One region of the Tepidimonas taiwanensis genome, then DNA from elsewhere that is predicted to be linked to it. Evidence: predicted binding sites of a transcription regulator. Region 1 holds the regulator's gene; each other region holds the start of a gene.
What was found. Region 1 encodes FNR, which switches genes on or off when oxygen is low (the NO sensors DNR and NnrR bind a similar motif). Its sites were predicted from a motif close to TTGATNNNNATCAA; they were not measured.
Positions count from the first base shown of each region.

Region 2: a site for FNR is predicted at 2,458-2,471, ahead of LCC91_RS02390 (fatty acid desaturase). Genes of this name have one in related genera too.
Region 3: a site for FNR is predicted at 3,400-3,413, ahead of LCC91_RS12595 (TraR/DksA family transcriptional regulator). Genes of this name have one in related genera too.

Region 1 is NZ_CP083911.1:1,910,008-1,916,664, reverse strand. Features, by position in the region: gene ccoG (cytochrome c oxidase accessory protein CcoG) at 1-257, shown strand, start outside; gene LCC91_RS09045 (hypothetical protein) at 328-621, shown strand; gene LCC91_RS09040 (hypothetical protein) at 657-986, shown strand; gene fnr (fumarate/nitrate reduction transcriptional regulator Fnr) at 1,038-1,760, opposite strand; gene hemN (oxygen-independent coproporphyrinogen III oxidase) at 1,990-3,375, shown strand; gene LCC91_RS09025 (sulfite exporter TauE/SafE family protein) at 3,428-4,099, shown strand; gene LCC91_RS09020 (DMT family transporter) at 4,068-5,024, opposite strand; gene nadB (L-aspartate oxidase) at 5,021-6,640, opposite strand.
Region 2 is NZ_CP083911.1:508,366-515,022, reverse strand. Features, by position in the region: gene LCC91_RS02395 (DEAD/DEAH box helicase) at 1-1,063, opposite strand, end outside; gene LCC91_RS02390 (fatty acid desaturase) at 1,255-2,364, opposite strand; gene rpsT (30S ribosomal protein S20) at 2,583-2,876, shown strand; gene LCC91_RS02380 (DUF3579 domain-containing protein) at 3,143-3,487, opposite strand; gene LCC91_RS02375 (aspartate aminotransferase family protein) at 3,690-4,895, shown strand; gene argF (ornithine carbamoyltransferase) at 4,892-5,839, shown strand; gene LCC91_RS02365 (YkgJ family cysteine cluster protein) at 5,861-6,205, shown strand; gene pap (polyphosphate:AMP phosphotransferase) at 6,326-6,657, opposite strand, start outside.
Region 3 is NZ_CP083911.1:2,664,516-2,671,172, forward strand. Features, by position in the region: gene LCC91_RS12575 (cytochrome-c peroxidase) at 1-213, shown strand, start outside; gene LCC91_RS12580 (BTH_I0359 family protein) at 274-564, opposite strand; gene LCC91_RS12585 (DUF3108 domain-containing protein) at 718-1,608, opposite strand; gene LCC91_RS12590 (fumarylacetoacetate hydrolase family protein) at 1,968-2,927, shown strand; gene LCC91_RS12595 (TraR/DksA family transcriptional regulator) at 2,888-3,274, opposite strand; gene LCC91_RS12600 (PhaM family polyhydroxyalkanoate granule multifunctional regulatory protein) at 3,577-4,269, shown strand; gene LCC91_RS12605 (FIST signal transduction protein) at 4,266-5,585, shown strand; gene LCC91_RS12610 (DnaJ C-terminal domain-containing protein) at 5,653-6,627, shown strand; gene LCC91_RS12615 (hypothetical protein) at 6,629-6,657, shown strand, end outside.

The DNA of each region.
Region 1 (6,657 bases):
ACGTCTACCGTGTTCAATTCATGAACGCGTCGGAAGCCGAGCGCGAGCTGCAGGTCACCGTGGACGGTTTGCCGGGGGTGACGATCGCCTCCGAGCCGACGGTGCACCTGCGGCCGACCGAGGTGCGCTCGGTGCCGGTGCGCGTACAGGTGCCGCCGGGGCTGGAGCCGGGTTCGCACCCGATCGTGATGACCTTCCGCTCCGCCGATGGCGCCATCGAGGTGCGCGAAAAGACGACGTTCCTGATTCCGCGATGATGCCGCGTGCGGGTGACCCGGGTTCACCCGCATCCCTGTTTCTCCCTTCCGCCTTTACACTATGACGACGATGACTGCTGTACCCCCCACCCCATCGCCCGCGTCGCGGCCGTGGTACCGTGAGCCGTTCGTGTGGATGGTGATCGGTGGCCCGCTCGTGGTCGTGATCGCGTCGCTGATCACGGTCGCGATCGCGGTGCGCAACGCCGACACGGTGCTGCCGCGCGAGTCCGCGCCGGCGCGGGTGGCGGTGCCCAGCGATGGGTTGTCAGCCGAGGAGCGGCTGGCGGCGGAGAAGGCGCTGCTGCCCGCCAACCAGGGGCGCAACCATGCGGTCTCGCCCACTTTGCCCGAGAAAGACTGACGGCCCGCCGGGGCCGGGAGAGAGGAGACGTGACGATGCTGGCCCAACGGATACTGTGGATCGCCTGGCCCGCTTTTCTGATGGCGGCGCTGATGGAGATGGTGGTGTTCGCGTTCGTGGACCCCGCCGAGCTGCAATGGGCCGGTGAGCGGCTCGGCTGGTCGCGGCAGGCGGTGTACACGGTCACGTTCTTCGTCTTCTGGGCGTTGACCAGCGCGTCCAGCGCGCTGACGACGTTGCTGTCGATGTCGCCGTGGGAAATCAACCGCTGCCCGGTACCGCCCGACCAGCGGCCCGCCGACTGTGCGCGCAACGTCGCGGCGGTCGGCGACGGTGGCACGCCACGCTGTGGCGGCTGCACCTGAGGCGACGGCGCCGCGGCCGCGCCGCGTGGGGCTGACGCGGCCCCGTGAGCCTCACGCGTCCGTGTCGCCGTGGTTGACGATGCGCTGCAGCGCATCGGCGTCGAGGATGCGCACGTAGCGCTGTTTGACCTCGATGATGCCGTCCTCCTGAAAGCGCGAGAAGGTGCGGCTGACGGTCTCCAGCTTCATGCCGAGGTAGCTGCCGATTTCCTCGCGTGTCATGCGCAGCACCATCTCCGTCTTGGAGAACCCACGCGCGTGCAGGCGCTGCACCAGGTTGAGCAGGAAAGCCGCGAGACGCTCCTCGGCACGCATGCTGCCCAGCAGCAGCATCACGCCCTGGTCGCGCACGATCTCACGGCTCATGATGCGATGCAGGTGATGCTGCAGCGTGCTGAACTCGCGCGAGAGCTGTTCCAGCTTGTCGAACGGCAGCACGCACACCTCGGCGTCTTCCAACGCCACCGCGGAGCAGGAGTGCTTGTCCTGCACGATGCCATCGAGCCCCAGGATTTCGCCGGCCATCTGGAAGCCCGTGACCTGGTCGCGGCCGTCGACGGTGGTGATGCAGGTCTTGAAAAAACCGGAGCGCACCGCGTACAGCGAGGTGAACGGATCCCCCGCGGAAAACAGCGTGCCGCCGCGCCGCACCCGGCGGCGAAACGGGATGAGCTGCTCGAGCTGGGCCAGCTCCTCCGCACCGAGACCCACGGGAATGCAAAGCTCGCGCAGATTGCAGCTCGAACAGGCGACTTTGATGCTGTGCAGGTCCATCGGGGTGTGATCGCAGAGAAAGAGGGGGCCGCGGCCCAGTGGACCCGACCGGTTCGGGGGGCTCAAAATACGGTGTTTTCAATGATGATAACAACCCGGGGCCGCGGCACGCCGCCCGTCGGGGCCGAATGCCCCGTCGCCGGGTGGGGGCGTCGCATGTGCAGGGCGTTTGACCCACGTCAACGAGCCGGATGCCGTCCTGCGGCACAGTCCACCCTCACTGGAGTCTCTGTCCGTGAAACACGTCATCGATGAAGCCCTGCTGCGCCGGTTCGACATCCCCGGACCGCGCTACACGTCCTATCCGACGGCGGATCGGTTCGTCGAGGCGTTCACCGAGCGCGACTACATCCAGGCGCTCGAACAGCGCCGCGCGGGGTCGATGGCGCTGCCGCTGTCGGTGTACGTGCACATCCCGTTTTGTGAGTCGCTGTGCTACTACTGCGCGTGCAACAAGGTGGTGACCAAGCACCACAGCCGCGCGGCGGAGTATCTGCGCTACCTCACGCGCGAGCTGGAGCTACAGACCGGGTACGTCGGGCGAGGACACCGCGTCAGCCAGTTGCACCTGGGCGGCGGAACGCCGACGTTTCTCAGCGACGACGAGCTGGCCGACCTGATGGCGATGATCCGGCGCCACTTCGAGCTCGTGCCCGGGGGCGAATACTCGATCGAGGTCGATCCGCGCACGGTGACCGCCGAACGTTTGGCCCACTTGCAAAGGCTCGGCTTCAACCGCCTGAGCTTCGGGGTGCAGGATTTCGATCCCACCGTGCAAAAGACCGTGCACCGGGTGCAGCCGGCCGCGCAGGTGTTCGCGCTGGTGGCCGCGGCGCGCGAGCTGGGGTTCGAGTCGATCAACGTCGACCTCATTTACGGCCTGCCGCAGCAGACGCCGGAGTCGTTTCGCCACACGCTGGAGCAGGTCGAGCGCCTGCGCCCGGACCGCATCGCGGTCTATGCCTACGCGCACCTGCCGGCGCGCTTCAAGGCGCAGCGGCGCATCATCGCGGCGGAGCTGCCCAGCCCGGCCGATAAGCTCGCGATGCTGTCGCTGGCATTGGACCACCTGAGCGCGGCAGGGTACGTCTACATCGGGATGGATCACTTTGCGCTGCCCAACGATGCCTTGGCGGTGGCCAAGCGGCAGGGGCGGCTGCACCGCAATTTCCAGGGTTACAGCACGCAGCCGGACTGCGACCTGATCGCGCTCGGGGTGTCGGCGATCGGCCGCATCGGCGCCACCTACAGCCAGAACGCCAAGACGCTGGAGGAGTATTACGACGCGCTCAATCAGGGGCGGTTACCGATCGTGCGTGGGCTGGCGCTGACACGCGACGACCTGCTGCGCCGCAGCGTGATCATGGCGATCATGTGCCAGGGGCTGGTGGACTTCGAGTCGATCAACCTCGCCCACCTGATCGATTTCCGCAGCTATTTCGCGCGCGAGCTGGAGGAGCTGCGCGCGCTGCAGGCGGTGGGGCTGGTGCGCATCGACGATACGCACCTGGAGGTCACCCCGACGGGCTGGTACCTGGTGCGGGCGATCGCGATGGTGTTCGACCGCTACCTGCAGGTCGACCAGGACCGGGCGCGGTTTTCCAAGATCATCTGAACGGCCGCTCGCCCGCGGGGCGCGGGCGCCGTGTCGCTGGTAGGATGCGCGCATGTTGGCGTCGATGACGGTTTCGGCCCTGCTGATGGGGCTGGTCGGGGGGCCGCACTGCGTGGCGATGTGCGGGGCGGCCTGCGCGGGCATCGCCCGCGCGGCGGCGCCGCGCACGCGCCAGGCGCTGTGGACGTGGCAATTCAGCCGGCTGGCGGGCTATGCGCTGCTCGGGGCGCTGGCCGGGGGCACGGTGCAGGGGATGGGCTGGCTCGGGCAGCAGACCGCCGTGCTGCGGCCCGTGTGGACGATGATGCACGTGGCCGCCCTGCTGCTCGGGCTGGCGCTGGTGTGGCAGGCGCGCCAGCCGGCGTTTCTGGACGGCTGGGCGCAGGCCGTGTGGCGGCGGGCCCGCCCGGTGATGGCGCGGCTGGGCGCGCGGGCGCCAGTGGCGCTCGGACTCGGGTGGGCGCTGATGCCGTGCGGGCTGCTGTATTCGGCGCTGCTGGTGGCGTCGCTGTCGGCGTCGGCGCTGGACGGCGCCGTGATCATGGCGGCGTTTGCCGCCGGGACGATGGTGTCGCTGGCCGCGGGGCCGTGGTTGCTGCTGCGCCTGGCCGAAATGCGCTCGGGCGGCTGGGGGATTCGCCTCGCCGGCCTCGCGCTGGCGGCGACGTCCGGCTGGGCGCTGTGGATGGGGATCACCCAGCCGACGGGTCTGTGGTGCGCGTGACCGTGCGCCCCGGCAGGGTGGCGACGACGAGGCCGAGCAGCGCCAGCGCAAAGGCGATCCACTGCAGCGGGGTGAGCCGCTCGCCCATGAAGAGCACGCCGATGGCCGCGGCGCTGACGGGCAGCATCACCGTGAAGACCCCGGCGCGCGCGGCCGGCACGTGGCGCAGCCCCGTCATCCAAAGCCACACGGTCCACACGCTGGCCGCGAGTCCGTAAAACACCAGCAACCCCCACAGCGGCGCGCGCATCGTGCTCCAGTCGAACCCGACCGCGGCCCACAGTCCCAGCGGTGTCATCAGCGCCAGGCCCCACAGGTTGATGAGCGCGGCAATGCGCTGTGGTCCGACCCGGCCGGTCAGGCGCTTGCCGATGACGACATAGGCGGCTTCGCACACGACGGCGGCGAAGACGAGCGCGTTGCCCCATACGGCCAGCGGCAGCCCCAGCCATTGCCCGCCGGGCGCCGCGGCCCCACCGCCCGTGGCCTTGTCGAGCGAAAACAGCCCGATGCCGAGCGCCGCCAGTGCGATGGCGACGAGCGACCTGCCATCCAGCCGCTCGCGCAGGAAAAGCGCCGAGAGCAGCGCGACGACGGCGGGGATCGCCGCCATGATGACGCCCGCGGCGCTGGCGGTGGTCAGGCGCACGCCGTACAGCATGCACAGCGAGAAAAGAAAGTTGCCCAGCAGCGCCTGCAGAAACAACAGAGCGTTCGTGCGCCGGTCCAGCGGCGGCTCACCCGGCGGCCGGCGCGTCCAGTGCAGCATCGCCCCCGCGCCGATCAGGTAGCGCAGCCACGCCAGCAAAAAGACGGGCATGACGGCTACCAGCGGCTTGGAGAGCGCGACATAGCTGCCCACCAGCGCCATGCTGGCCGCCAGCGCCGCGTAGGCGCGCCAGGGCGTGTGGCGCGCGGCGGTCATCGGGGCGGCGGGGTGAGGATGGTCGGGCGCGCTTCGGGCAGGGTGTGCGGGTGGTCGCGGCTGTAGTGCAGGCCGCGGCTTTCCTTGCGCTGCTGCGCCGAGCGCACGATCAGGTCCGCCACCAGCACCAGGTTGCGCAGCTCCAGCAGGTCGCGGCTGACGTGGAAGCGCGAGTAGAACTCGTGGATTTCCGCCTGCAGCAGCGCGATGCGGTGCGCGGCGCGCTCCAGCCGCTTGTCGGTGCGCACGATGCCCACATAGTCCCACATGAAGCGGCGCAGCTCGTCCCAGTTGTGGCTGATGACGACCTGCTCGTCGGCGTCGATGACGCGGCTGGCGTCCCACGGCCGCACCGGGGGTGGGGCCTGTCGCGGCTGCGCGGCCATGTCGCGGGCGGCGGCGCGTGCGAAGACCAGGCATTCCAGCAGCGAGTTGCTGGCGAGCCGATTCGCCCCGTGCAGTCCGGTGTAGCTGGCCTCGCCGACGCAGTACAGCCCCGGCAGGTCGGTGCGCGCGCGCAGGTCCGTCACGACCCCGCCGCAGGTGTAGTGCGCCGCCGGCACCACCGGGATCGGCTCGCGCGTGATGTCGATGCCCAGCTCCGCGCAGCGCTTGAGGATGGTGGGAAAGTGCTCGTGCAAAAACGCCGCCGGCTGGTGCGAGATGTCGAGGTAGACGCACGGGATGCCGTGCTTCTTCATCTCGAAATCGATGGCGCGCGCGACGATGTCACGCGGGGCCAGCTCCGCGCGCGGGTCGTGGTCCGGCATGAAGCGGTGGTGGCCCAGGTGCGCGGGGAGTTTGAGGATGCCGCCTTCGCCGCGCACCGCCTCGCTGATCAGGAAGCTCTTGGCCTTGGGGTGATAGAGGCACGTCGGGTGGAACTGGATGAACTCCATGTTGCCGACACGGCAGCCCGCGCGCCACGCGGCGGCGATGCCGTCGCCGGTGGCGGTGTCCGGGTTGGAGGTGTAGAGGTACACCTTGCCAGCGCCGCCCGTGCACAGCACGGTGTGGGTCGCGGTGAAGGCCTCGACCTCGTCGGTGGCGACGTCGAGCACATAGGCGCCCAGCACGCGCCGCGGTGCCTCGCGCCGCACGGCGTGGCGGTCGCTCAGGATCAGGTCCACCAGCGCGTGCGTCTCGAAAATGTCGATGTTTGCCGCCGCCCGCACGCGGTCGATGAGCGTCTGCTGCACCGCGGCACCGGTGGCGTCGGCGGCGTGGACGATGCGGCGGTGGCTGTGGCCGCCCTCGCGCGTCAGGTGCAGCTCGCCGCCTTCCTGTGTGAACGGCGTGCCGAGCGCGCGCAGCCAGGCGATCGCCTCGGGGGCGTGCTCGACGGTGAAACGCGTCGCATCGGGGTCGCACAGGCCCGCGCCGGCGACCAAGGTGTCGTGGATGTGCTGCTCGAAGCTGTCGCCTTCTCCCAGCACGGCGGCGATGCCCCCCTGCGCCCAGGCGCTGGAGCCGTCGGCGAGCGCGCGTTTGGTGACGATGGCGATGCGCCAGTCGGTCGGCAGCAGCAGCGCGGTGGCGAGGCCCGCGAGGCCGCTGCCGATGATCAGCGCGTCGTAGGAACGGGGGGCAGGCGGCGGGGGTGGCGTGGCGGTCATGGGGATGGGTATGCGGG
Region 2 (6,657 bases), 1.4 Mb from region 1:
CGCTAACGAACGAAATCGCCAGCCCCGACGCGCCGGCGCGCCCCGTGCGGCCGATGCGGTGCACGTAGTCCTCGGCGTTGAACGGGATGTCCACGTTGAACACCGCCGGCACGTCCTTGATGTCGAGCCCGCGCGCCGCGACGTCGGTGCACACCAGCAGGTCCACCTGTCCCTGCTTGAAGGCGTCGAGCGCCTTGAGCCGCTCGTCCTGGCTCTTGTCGCCGTGCAGCGCCGCGACGCGAAAACCGTCGCGCTCCAGCGCCCGCGCCAGCCGCGCACAGCCCAGCTTGCTGTTGACGAAGACGAAGGCCTGCTTGACCTGCTGGTCGCGCACGAGCTGCTTGAGCGCCTGACGCTTGTCGTCTTCCTCGACGCGGAAAAAGCGCTGCTCCACGGTCGACGCCGTGGTGTTGGCGCGCGCGACTTCGATGACGACCGGGTCTTGCAGGTAGCTGGCCGCCAGCCGCTTGATCTCCGGCGAGAACGTCGCGGAAAACAGCAGCGTCGTGCGCTGCTTCGGCAGGTACGACAGGATGCGCTGCAGGTCCGGCAAAAAGCCGATGTCGAGCATGCGGTCCGCCTCGTCGAGCACGACGTACTCGACCTGATTCAGCACGGCGGACTTGGCTTCGATGTGGTCGAGCAGCCGCCCGGGCGTGGCCACCAGCACCTCGACCCCCTTGCGCAGCTCCTCGACCTGCGGCTTCATGTCCATGCCGCCGAACACCACCGCGCTGCGCAGCGGCGTGTACTTCGCGTACAGCTTGATCTGCTGCGCGACCTGATCGGCGAGTTCGCGCGTCGGCAGCAGCACCAACGCCCGCACCGGGTGCCGCGCGGGCGAGGTCGAGGTGTTGGCGTGACGCAACAGCCGCTGCAGCAGCGGCAGTGAGAATGCCGCCGTCTTGCCGGTGCCCGTCTGCGCCGCGCCCATCACGTCGCGGCCCTGCAGCACCACCGGAATCGCCTGCGCCTGGATCGGCGTGAGCGTCGTATACCCCATCTCGGCCACCGCCCGCAGCAGCGGCTCGGCGAGGTTCAATTCGGAAAAAGTCTGTGCCATTGGGGGCGTATTGTCGCACCGCAGCACCGGGCACGCCAGCAGCGATAGCGAATAGGGCCCCGCGGGCCCTATTCGCGCCCGTCTGTGTGCGTGTCCGTGCGCTGATCGGGCCGACTGCGACGCCGTGCCGTACGGCCTGACGCCCTCACGCGCGCGCCGGTGCCCGGGTGCCTTCGGCTACTGCCGCGCGCTCAGGCGTACGACGGCGCCGGGTCGCTCGTCGGCCGGCCCTGGAAGTCCGTCCAGCAGCGGCGTGTGAAGTCGTACAGCTTGCAGCGGCGCGCCGTGTCGAAATACCAGCGCCAGCTGAAGCGCTGGATGATGATGCGGCCGGGCAGCATCTCCTCCAGCTTCTTTTGCGCCTGCTTGAGCTTGTACAGCGGCACGCTCATGTCCACGTGGTGCGCGGTGTGCTCCATGATGTGGTGCATCAGCGCGCCGATCTTGAACGGGAACTCCAGGTGCACGGTGGTGGAAACGAACGGTGCCGCCTTGGCCCAGGCGATCTTGTCGTCGTGCCATTGCACCGCCGGGTGCGTGTGGTGCACGTAGACGACGAAACCGATCATCGCGTTCCAGAACACGAACGGCACGACGAAGCCCATCACGACCTGCAGCCACACCGATTGGCCGGTCGCCAGCGCCGCCGCGACCATGCCACCGATCCACAGCAGCGCGACCGCGAGGACGAACACGCCATCCCACACGAACTCCGGCCGGCGCGTGCCCATGTAGGTCTTGCGCGGGAAGAACATGCGCAGCCACCACATCTCGATGAAGTAGTACAGCGCGGGGCCCCAGCCGCTGCGGTAGATGCGCTCGAGCAGCCGGCGGCCGGGCGAGAGCGCATCGAACTCGGCCTTGGTCAGCGGCGCCCAAACGAAATCCACCCCCTTGAGGTTGGTGTACCCATGGTGCACGACGTTGTGACCGACCTCCCACAGGCTGTAGGGCGTCAGTGACGGGATCATCGCAATGCGGCCCAGCACCTTGTTGAGCCCGCGGTGCGGCGTGTAGCTCTGGTGGCAGGCGTCGTGGCCGATGATGAACAGGCGCCCGATCGTGAAGCCCGCGGCCAGCCCGCACAGCAGCTTGGCCCACCATGCCTCGAACACGACCGTACCGGCGATCAGGGCGGCAAAGATCGCCCAGTCGAGCACCAACAGGGCGATCGCGATCGCGGTGCGCCGCTCGGCCAGCGGCGTGATCCAGCCGCGGATCACCTTGCGGTGCGGCAGGGGCTGCCCGGGCGGGATGGGTTGGGCGGTCTCGGGGGACGAGAGGGTTTCGTTGGCGGACATAGAACAAGACGACGGACGGACTCGAACCTCGGCGGCCACCCGGATGGGCCCCAGCCGCCGGCCGCAAGTATGCCCGATGCGGCTTACCCTGGCTTGACACAAGTCAAGCGAAGGCTGGCGCTCGCGTGCCGCTCTTGTGCCACCCGCAAAGCGGCGAGGCGTTTATAATGGCCGACTTTGCTGGCATCATCCCCCAACGTTGACAGGAACACAGACCCATGGCAACCAAATCGAAAAAATCGCCGCGTCTGGCGTCGGGCCGCAAGCGCGCCCGCCAGGACGCCAAGCTGAACGCCCACAACAGCTCGCTGCGTTCGCGCTACCGCACCGCCATCAAGAAGGTGGAAAAGGCCGTCGCCGCCGGTGACAAGGCCCAGGCCACCGCGCTCTTTGCCCAGATGCAGTCGATCGTCGATTCGATCGCGGACAAGGGCATTTTCCACAAGAACAAGGCCGCCCGCGACAAGAGCCGCCTGTCGGCCAAGGTCAAGGCCCTGGCCGCTGCCGCCTGACGCTTCAGGCACCGCCCGGACGCCCCCGATCCGCCGTCGAGCGGCGTCCGCCTTGGAACGGGTGCGCTGCCAGCAAACCCCACACGAGCCGCCGGTGCGCCAGCCCGGCGGCTTTTTCGTTGCAGCCTTCTGATCCGCCGTTGCCGTCGCGTATTGGCGGCCAGGGATCGGACCAGCCGATGCGACACCTGAACCCCGACGACGGCTCGACTTTGCGTAAGCCCGCGTGCCGCGACGCCCGTTTCGACGCCGAAAACGCGCGCAGCTCAGCCCCGCACCGTCGAGGACGGAGCGCCGCCCGGCCCGTCCGGCAACAGACACGCCTCGGTGACGACGAGGTCGTTGTCGCGCGCAAAGCCCATCACGAAATCCCACGCCCGCTCGTCGTAGTCCTTGAGCGCGCGGTCGACGACCACGCACTTGACGCCGTTGACGACGGTGGGGATGACCCACGGCGAATAGCGCAGATGACCACCCGGCCCCTGCACCGCCTGGGGGTGAAACGGACTCATCACGCCCGCCAGGCGTTCGGCCCAGTCACTGGGGCGAAACGTGCGGCCACTGCGCGTGACCCCCTGGATGAAGACTTGCTGGGCGTTGGGCGTGACCATCGCGCGTAGGGCCGCGCCACCGGTGGGCGGCACGGCGACGATAGAGAAGTGGGCGAGCACCCACGGAACACGGGTCGGGCACCCCGGGGATCGCCCGGGTACCATTGAGTATTATATCTTATATAAGACCTGCAATGGCACGCCCCGCCACCCCGTGCCCCTAGAATCGCGTTTTTCCGTCACCCTCCTGGCCGTTTAGACCATGCATGCCGCCACCCCGCCGACCGAGCCCCACGTGATGACCACTTACGGCCGCGTGCCGATCATGCTCACGCACGGTCGGGGCTGCCGCGTGTGGGACGCGGACGGCCGCGAGTATCTCGATGCGCTCGCCGGCATCGCCGTCAACACGCTGGGCCACGCACACCCACGCCTCGTCAAGGCGCTGCAGGAACAGGTCGCGCAGCTGATCCATGTCAGCAACTACTACCACCACCCCTGGACCGAACCGCTGGCCGCCGCGCTGTGCGAACGCTCGGGCCTCGAGAAGGTGTTTTTCTGCTCCAGCGGACTAGAGGCCAACGAGGCGGCGATCAAGCTCGCGCGCAAGTTCGGTCACGACAAGGGCATCGCGCGGCCGCAGATCGTCGTCTACGAAAAGGCCTTCCACGGGCGATCGCTGGCGACGCTGTCGGCCACCGGAAATCCGAAGGTCCAGGCCGGCTTCGAGCCGCTGGTCGAGGGGTTCATTCGCGTGCCGATCAACGACCTCGACGCGCTGCGCGCCGCCACCGTCGGCAACCCCGACGTGGTGGCCGTATTCTTCGAAGCCATCCAGGGCGAAGGCGGCGTCAATCCCCTGTCGCCCGAGTACATCGCCGGCGTGCGCGCGCTGTGCGACGAACACGACTGGCTGCTGATGATCGACGAGGTGCAGTGCGGCATGGGCCGCACCGGCAAGTGGTTCGCGCACCAGTGGGCGGGCGTCAAACCCGACGTGATGCCGCTGGCCAAGGGCCTGGGCTCGGGCGTGCCGGTGGGGGCGGTGGTGGCCGGCCCGCGCGCGGCGTCGATCTTCCAGCCCGGCAACCACGGCACCACCTTCGGCGGCAACCCGCTCGCGATGCGCGCGGGGCTGGAGACCATCCGCATCATGGAAGACGAGGGGCTGCTCGACAACGCGGCCACCGTCGGCACCTACCTGCACACGCAGCTGTGGGCCGAGCTGCACGGGCTGCCTGGCGTGCGCGAGGTGCGCGGCAAGGGCCTGATGATCGGCATCGAGCTGGACCGCCCGTGCGGCGTCCTGGTCAACCGCTGCGCGCAAGCCGGGCTGCTGCTGTCGGTGACGGCCGAGCGCGTCATCCGCCTCGTGCCGCCGCTGATCCTGACGCGCGCCGAGGCCGACGAGATCGTCGCCAAGCTGGTGCCGCAAGTGCGCGCCTTCCTGAACGAGACCGACGCATGAAACATTACCTGCAATTCAAGGACCTGACCGCCGACGAGTACGCCTACCTGTTCGAGCGGGCCGACTTCATCAAGCGCAAGTTCAAGGCGGTCGAGAAATACCAGCCCTTTGCCGACCCGGACCGCACGCTGGCGATGATCTTCGAGAAAGCCAGCACACGCACACGCGTCAGCTTCGAGGCCGGCATGTACCAGATGGGCGGCTCGGTCGTGCACCTGACCACCGGCGACAGCCAGCTCGGCCGCAGCGAGCCGATCGAGGACACCGCGCGCGTCATCAGCCGCATGGTGGACCTGGTGATGATCCGCACCTTCGAGCAGAGCAAGATCGAGCGCTTTGCGGCGCACTCGCGCGTGCCGGTCATCAACGGCCTGACCAACGAGTTCCACCCCTGCCAGATCCTGGCGGACCTGTTCACCTTTCTCGAGTACCGAGGCCGCCGCGCCGACGGTACGCTCGACCCGCAGGCGCTGCGCGGCATCACGGTGGCGTGGGTCGGCGACGGCAACAACATGGCCAACACGTGGCTGCAGGCGGCGCAGATCCTGGGCTTTCGCGTGCACATCAGCACGCCGCGTGGCTACGAGGTCGACCCCGCCGTCGCCGGGGTGCCGCGCGGGGACTTCTGGCGGGTGTTCGACGACCCGATGGAGGCCTGCCGCGGGGCCGATCTCGTCACGACCGACGTCTGGACCAGCATGGGGTACGAGGCGGAAAACGAGGCGCGCAAAAAAGCCTTCGCCGCCTGGTGCGTCACACCGGCGATGATGGCCGTGGCCAAGCCGCAGGCGCTGTTCATGCACTGCCTGCCCGCCCACCGCGGCGAGGAGGTCGCCGCCGAGGTCATCGACGGCCCGCAGTCCGTCGTCTGGGACGAGGCGGAAAACCGCATGCACGTGCAAAAAGCCCTGATGGAGTACCTGCTGCTGGGTCGCGTGGCCTGATCGCTCCCCTCCCCTGCCGGTATGAACGTCTGCCAGCGCTGCGGCGCTTGCTGCGCCCATTTCCGCGTGGACTTCTCCATCTATGAAACCGTCGGCAGCGGCGGCACGGTGCCCGACGGCCTCGTGGTCGAGGTCGCCGGCGCCACCGTGCGCATGCGCGGCACCGACCACTGGCCGCCGCGCTGCGCGGCGCTGACCGGCACCGTCGGCGAGCGCGTCGCCTGCGGTATCTACGAGTGGCGACCCTCGCCGTGCCGCGAGTTCGAGGCGGGCAGCGACGCCTGCCAGCGCGCCCGCGCGCGCCACGGCCTGCCGCCGCTCACGGCCGATGACGGGGCACCGGCCACCGTCGCCACGGGGCGGTGAGCTGGGCCAACGGCACCCCTCCCCGGGCCGTGCTGGACCTCGCGCCGCACCCCACGGCAACGTCGGGGCTGGGAAGGGCAGAGCGCGCGCCACCGCCCGCCCCCCAAGAGGGCCGACCCCTCAATCGCGCGGCCGGCGCGGCGTGTCCAGGGCGCGCTCGATCTCGCGCGCCAGCGTGCGCAGCACCGCGACGCGCGACCACAGCTTGTCGTCCGAGGCGATCAGGTGCCACGGCGCCACACGCGTCGAGGTGCGGTCCACCATGTCCTGCACCGCGCGTTCGTACTGCGGCCACTTTTCGCGGTTGCGCCAGTCTTCCGGCGTGATCTTGAACTGCTTGTGCGGCGTCGTCTCGCGCTCGCGAAAGCGCCGCAGCTGCTCCTGTGGCGTGATGGCGAGCCAGAACTTGACGATGATCACCCCTGCCTCGGTCAGCTCTTCCTCGTAGGCGT
Region 3 (6,657 bases), 750 kb from region 1:
ACCTATCCGTACTTCCACGATGGGGCCGTGTGGTCGTTGTCCGAAGCGGTGGATGTGATGGGGCGTCTGCAGTTGGGTAAAAAATTCACGCCCGAGGAGAACGCCCAGCTCGTGGCGTTTCTCAAGACGCTGACGGGGGAGCAGCCGGTGTTCCAGCTCCCGATCCTGCCGCCTTCCACCGAAAAGACGCCGCGGCCCCGTCCGTTTGACTGACGACCAACGCCGGGCCGACAGGGGTGGCCGCCCAGCGCGCGGCCACCGCACTGCTCCTGCTCAGTGCACCACCAGCGGCATCTGCGCGAGCGAGGCGTAGCGTTCCAGCGTGTCCTCGACCTCTTCTTGGGTCGGCGTGTCGCGCTGCCACGACTCGATTTGCTGCTGGAACAGCTCGGCCCAGGAGCCGTCCAGGTACACCTCCTTGCCGGAGCGCTTGTCCACGATTTCGAAGCCGTGACGCGGCAGCACCGGACGGGGCGCATCGCCCTCGGCCGCGCTCGCCACCTCCTGGGCGTTGGCCAGGATGTGGACCACCGCGAAGCTGTCGGAGTTGTAGAGCATGTGCATGACCACACTATCCTCGAAACAGATTGTCCCTGCAAGTCGCGGGACGCTGGGTACGGGGGCACCCGACACGGACCGCTCGTCCCTGATATCGGTTCCCGGCGGGCGGATTTCAAGAGGGGGCGTCCATCCCAACACTGCGCGCGTAGTCGGCGCTCAGGAGGGCGGCACGGCGGGCCATTCGCGCAGGCGCTGGTCCACCCGGTCGCCGTTGGGCTGTTGCAGCACGATGCGCACCGGCAGACCGGGCAGGGCCGGGCTGTACCACAGGTCCACGTCCAGCGCGCGTTCGCTGGCGAGGCGGCGCACGTGCAACGCGTCCGTTTCGCCCGCAGGCAGTGTGATGCGCTCCCTGCCGACGGCCTCGAACGACCAGTGCTCGAGCCCGCCCAACCCCACCACGGGGATGCGCCAGCGCCGGCCCGCGCCTGCGCCGGCGTCGCCGAGCGCCACGACGGTACCCAGCTGCGCGAACACGCTGAGCCGGTCCTGCGCGCCGCGCGGGATCGCGTCGTACACGGTGCCATCGTCGCGCCGGGCGCTGCCGTGCGGCGCGTCCGCGGACCAGTCGAATTGCAGCACGCGCTCGCGCCGGGCGCGATCCTCGAAGCGCAGGGGCACGAGCCCGTCCGCCCGGAGCAGGCCCGTGCTGCGCTGCACGCGCTCACCGACCAGAAAGGCCCGCAGCGCCATTTCGAGCGTGTAGCCCTCCGCCGTGACATGCCACGTCAGCGTCGCTGCGGCGCGGTAGGACAGTCCCTTGGCCTCGCCTTGCACGTCGTAGGCGACGCGCAGGGGCCCAGTGATGGCCCAACGCGTCGCCGCTTCCGCGGTCGGCCCGCTGGCATCGCTGTCCGGCGCTGGCATGGCCTGCGCCAGCGTGGCGCGGGGCTCGTCGTTGCCAGCTTCCACGCCCGATGGCGTCTCGCTGCGGTCCTCGTGGGGGGGCGAGGGGGCGGGATCGGCGGTACCACGGGCGTCGGTGACGGGTAGGGGCGGGTCCGCCACCGCCATCGGGTCGTCGCCGCCCGCCGGCGAGACCGCCACGGCGGGGAGTGTCGCCGGGTGCTTCGCGCCGTCCGCGGGATGCGAGGGGGCCGACGGATTCGAGGGGGCCAAGGGCGCCGGTCGTCCCCGCGGGGTGGGGGTGACTCCTGGCGGCGGCACCGCGACCGCCCGCGCCGCGGGCGTCACGAGGTGGGCCTGGACAGGGGCGGGGATCGCCCGATCGGGGGCGATACTGCGGTCGCGTGCGCCCCAGAGCCAGCCGAGCGCAGCGGCGTGCAGCGCCAGGGCGACCCCGACGGAAGCCAGCAGGCGCGAGCGTTGCGGCAACTCACCGTCCATGCACGCGATACTAGCGGCTGTGGCTCAGACCCCCTCGTTGACTTCTTCCCTTTGCACCCATGAAGCTCGCCACCTACCGTGACGGCAGCCGCGATGGCCAGCTCGTCGTCGTCTCGCGCGACGGAACCCTGGCCCACTACGCCACCGGCATCGCCGACACCCTGCAGCAGGCGCTGGACGACTGGAATTTCGTCGCGCCGCAGCTGCAGGACTTGGCGCTGACGCTGGAGCACGGCAAGGCGCGGCACGCCTTTGCCTTCGACCCGGGACAGTGCGCCGCGCCGCTGCCCCGCGCTTGGGGGTGGCTGGCGCCCGCGGAGGATGGCGGTGTCTTGCAGCCGTGGCGCAGCGACGCGCTGTGGGGGCCGACGCGCGGGCTGCCGGCGGTGGCCGGTGTCGCCGACATTGGCGCGACGGTCGGGGTGGTGTGCGGGGATGTGGCGTCCGATGTCGAGGCGGCCGCCGCGCTCGAGGGGGTGCGCCTGCTGGTGCTGGCCTGCCACTGGTGGCTCGGCGGGGAGGGCAAAGAGGCCCCGGCGCAGCCGTGGGGCATCGCCGTTGCCCCGTGTGCCGTCACGCCCGACGAACTGGGGGCTGCGTGGGCGGGCGGCCGGCTCGACGCCAGCGTGACCACGTCGATCAACGGGCGCAAGCTCGGCATCGCCGACGGCGGGGCGCAGGCGCGCGACTTCGGCGCGCTCATCGCCGCCGCCGCGCGCGGGCGCGGAATCGCGGCCGGCGTCGTCGTGGCTGGCGGCACGCTGCCCACGCCGGAAATCCCGGGCGACCCGTCCGGGTCGCCCGTCTGGCCGCGCGGTTACGCGACGATCGCCGCGCGGCGCGCAGCGGAGCGGCGAACGCTGGGCGCCGCGCGCACGCCCTGGCTCGTGCCGGGCGATAGGGTGCAGGTCGAGGCGCGGCTGCCGGATGGCAGCACCCCGTTCGGGGTGATCGACGTGACGTGGCCGCCGGCCCCCGCTCACAGCGAGGGCGTGGCGGTCGGGTGGGCGCGCTCGTAGCGCGTCTGGCAGTCGATGCAGCGCAGCGTCGTCGGCGACGCGTGCAGCCGCGCCGTGGGGATCTCGACGCCGCAGTCCACGCACAGGCCGTAGCGGCCGTCGGCGATGCGCTGCAGGGCGTCGTCGATGGCCCGCAGGGCGGCCGTTTCGCGCTCGTCCAGCGCCTGCGCCAGGTCGCGCTCGCCGTCCACCTGGGCCCAGTCGCCGCTTTGCACCTCGTGCGGGTCGAGCGCCGCTTCGGCGCGCCCCACCTTGCCGCCGCGTTGCGCCCGGATCTGGGCGATCAGCTCGGCGCGCATCTGCTGCAGTTGTTGGGCGAAGGTGTCGGAAATGGGGGCGTTGCTCATCGTAATCCTGTCTGCCGAACGTCGCGGGGGCTTGCCGCATCAGGCGGGGATGCGACCCCGTTGAACAGATTGTGGCGCGAAAGCCCGCCGTGGCCAAGCGCCGCGGCCAGGCGTTCGGGCTTGCCTTGACCTGGGTCAAGCGGCAGCGGGGTTGGCGCGATCCCCCGCGGAGCCGTGTCGGGCGCGTTCGCCCGAGGTTGTTGCCCGCCTAAGAACATGGCGCGCGGCCGCCGTCTGTGGCATGCTTACCGCACCGTCTCCGTGACAACGTCATCCCCGAACCCTTCCCGCCCGGATTTCACATGACCCCACCCGATTTCAGCGCCGTGCAGGCGGCCTTCGCCCCTTACGCCCGCTACGTGCCGGGGTTTGCCTTCCTTCAGGGGTTGGCGGGGGGCGCGGCCGCGCCCGCCGGGCAGGCACCGGCGATGGCGCAGTGGGTGGCCCCCGTCTTCGACCCGGACGAGCTGGAGCGCCGCATCCGCGACCTGCGCGCGGTGCATTTCTGGCTGGAGCAAAACGCTCGCGCCGTGCAGGCCACGATCCAGGCGCTGGAGGTGCAGCGCATGACGCTGGCGACGCTCAAGGGGCTCAACGTCAGCTTGGGCGAGGTCGCGCAGGCGTGGGCACCGGGGGCGGCAGGCGGCTCGCCCCGGGCCGATGCGGTGTCGGGGGAGGCGCCGGCCTCTGGCGCCGACCCGGCGCCGCAAGCCCCGTCGGGCGGTGACGCCGCGGCGCCCGCGGTGGATCCGATGCGCTGGTGGCAGGCGCTGACCGAGCAGTTTCAGGGCATCGCCCAGCGCACGCTGCAGGAGATGACGCAACAGGCCGCGGCGGCGATGGCGCCGGTGCCGCCCGCCCCTGCGCCGACTGCCACCGCCGCGTCGGGCGAGGCACCGGCGCGCACCGGGCGCAAGACGCCGGCACGCCGGGCGGCACCCGCACCGGGCGCGTCAGCGCCCGCCCCGGCGGCCGCACGGAGATCGCGCCGGTGAAGCGCTTCGTCTGCGCCCACGCGACCCACCCGCAATGGCCGGAGGCAGTGCGCCGGGTGCTGGCGCAGCTGCGCGCGCAGCGCCGGGCGGGCGCGCCGACGCAGGCACCGGAGGCCGGCGGGGCGGTGGCCGACGGGGGCGCAGCGGTCACGCCGCTGGCGCTGCTGTACGTGACGGACCACCACGCCGACGCACTCCCCGAGATCCTGGACCAGTTGGCCGACGCCTTGCCCCAAGTCACCGACTGGGTGGGCGCCGTGACGGTGGGCATTTGCGCCAGCGGCACCGAGTTCATCGACGAACCCGGCATCGCGGTGATGCTGTGCGACCTCGCGCCCGGGCGCTACCGCGTTTTCAGCGGTGTGGCGCCGCTGGCCGCGACGCAGGGCACGGACGGATTCGTGCCCCAGACGGCGCTCGTGCACGCCGACCCGGCGACCCCGGACCTGACGGAGCTGGTGCAGGAGCTGGCGGAGCGCACGCTGTCGCACTACCTCTTCGGTGGACTGGTGGCCAGCCGCGCGGGGTCGCTGCAGATCGCCCGCTCCAGCCGCGGCGGGATCGGGGGGCACGGCCGCGAAGCGGCCAGTGGCTGGTTCCGCGGCGGCTTCAGCGGCGTGGCGTTCGGCCCGGACGTGGGCATCGTGTCGCGCGTTACGCAGGGCGTGCGCCCGGTGGCGCCCGCGCGGCGCGTGACGGCTGCCACGGGGCAGCGGGTGGAGGTGCTCGACGGCATGCCGGCGCTGGATGTGCTGCTCGGCGATCTGGGGCTGTCGCTGCAGGACCTGCCGGCGGTCGTCGCGCGCTTGCGCGAAACGCTGGTGGGTTTGCAGCGCCCTGCCACGGCCGATCCGGCGCGTGCCACCCCCCGCGTCGGGCGGGTGCCGCTGCGGCTGGGGGATGACGTGCTGGTGCGGCATCTGGTGGGGTTGGACCCGGGGCGGCGGGCCTTCATCGTGGCCGACGAGGTGCCGCCGGGGACGGTGCTGACCCCCTGTGAGCGCCACCGGGAGGCGGCCCGCGCCGATCTGGTGCGCATCTGCGCCGAAATCCGCGACGAGCTCGCCGGTGAAGACGGCACGGCCCTCGCCGACCCTGTGCAGCGCATCGCGGGCGCGGTGTACGTGAGCTGCAACGGCCGCGGCGGGCCGCATTTCGGCGCGCCGCACGCGGAGCTGGCCATCATCCGCCAGGCGTTGGGCGACGTGCCGCTGGTGGGCTTTTTTGCAGCGGGCGAGATCGCCTACCACCGGCTTTACGGCTACACCGGCGTGCTCACAGTGTTCGTGGCGGATGCGGCGCCGGCCTCCGCCTGACCATTGAAACGCGGGCGGCCGGTAACCATTTTTCCGTCTGTTCACCGAACACAAACAAGGAGCAGCGGTGGAGTTCAAGGATTACTACGCGGTGCTGGGCGTGGCGCGCGACGCCAGCGCCGACGAGATCAAGAAGGCGTACCGCAAACTGGCGCGCAAATACCATCCGGACGTCAGCACGGAGCCGGACGCGGCCACGCGCATGAGCGAGGTCAACGAGGCCTACGCGGTGCTCTCTGACGCGGAGAAGCGTGCCGCGTACGACCGCCTCGCGCAGGCGCACCGGGCGGGGCAGCGCTTCACGCCGCCGCCGGACTGGGACGCGGGATTCGAGTTCCACGGCGCGCCCGAGGGCATGGACGCCGAGGGGTTCAGCGACTTTTTCAGCGAGCTGTTCGGCCACATGGCGCGTGCGCGCCACGCCCGGCGCGGCGGCGCGGGCGCTGGGGGCGCACACGGCCGCCGCGGCGAAGACCACCATGCCAAGGTCGTGCTCGACCTCGCGCAGGCGTGGCAGGGCGGCACGCACACCATCAGCCTACAGGTGCCCGAGCTCGACGCGCAGGGCCATCTGGCGCTGCGCACGCGCACGCTGGAGGTGCGCATTCCCGCTGGGGTGCGCGAGGGGCAGCTCATCCGCCTGGCCGGCCAGGGCGGGCCGGGCGATCCGCCGGGGGATCTTTATCTGGAGGTGCACATCCGGCCCGATGCGCGCTACCGGCTCGATGGCAAGACGCTCATCATGGAGTTGCCGGTGGCGCCGTGGGAGGCGGCATTGGGCGCGGTGGTGCCGGTGAGGCTGCCCGATGGCAGCACGCTCAAGGTGCGCGTGCCTGCGCACAGCCAGAACGGCCAGACGCTGACGGTGCGCGGCAAGGGGCTGCCCGCGCGCGAGCCAGGTGACCTGGAGCTGCAGCTGCGCGTGATCCTGCCCAGCGCCTACGATCCGCGCGCCCGCGCGCTGTACGAACAGATGGCTGCGCAACTGACGGACTTCGACGCGCGCAAGGTGGCGGCGGCCGAAGCGCAAAGGAGGGGATGACATGGGCAACGGATACACCGTCATCGAAGC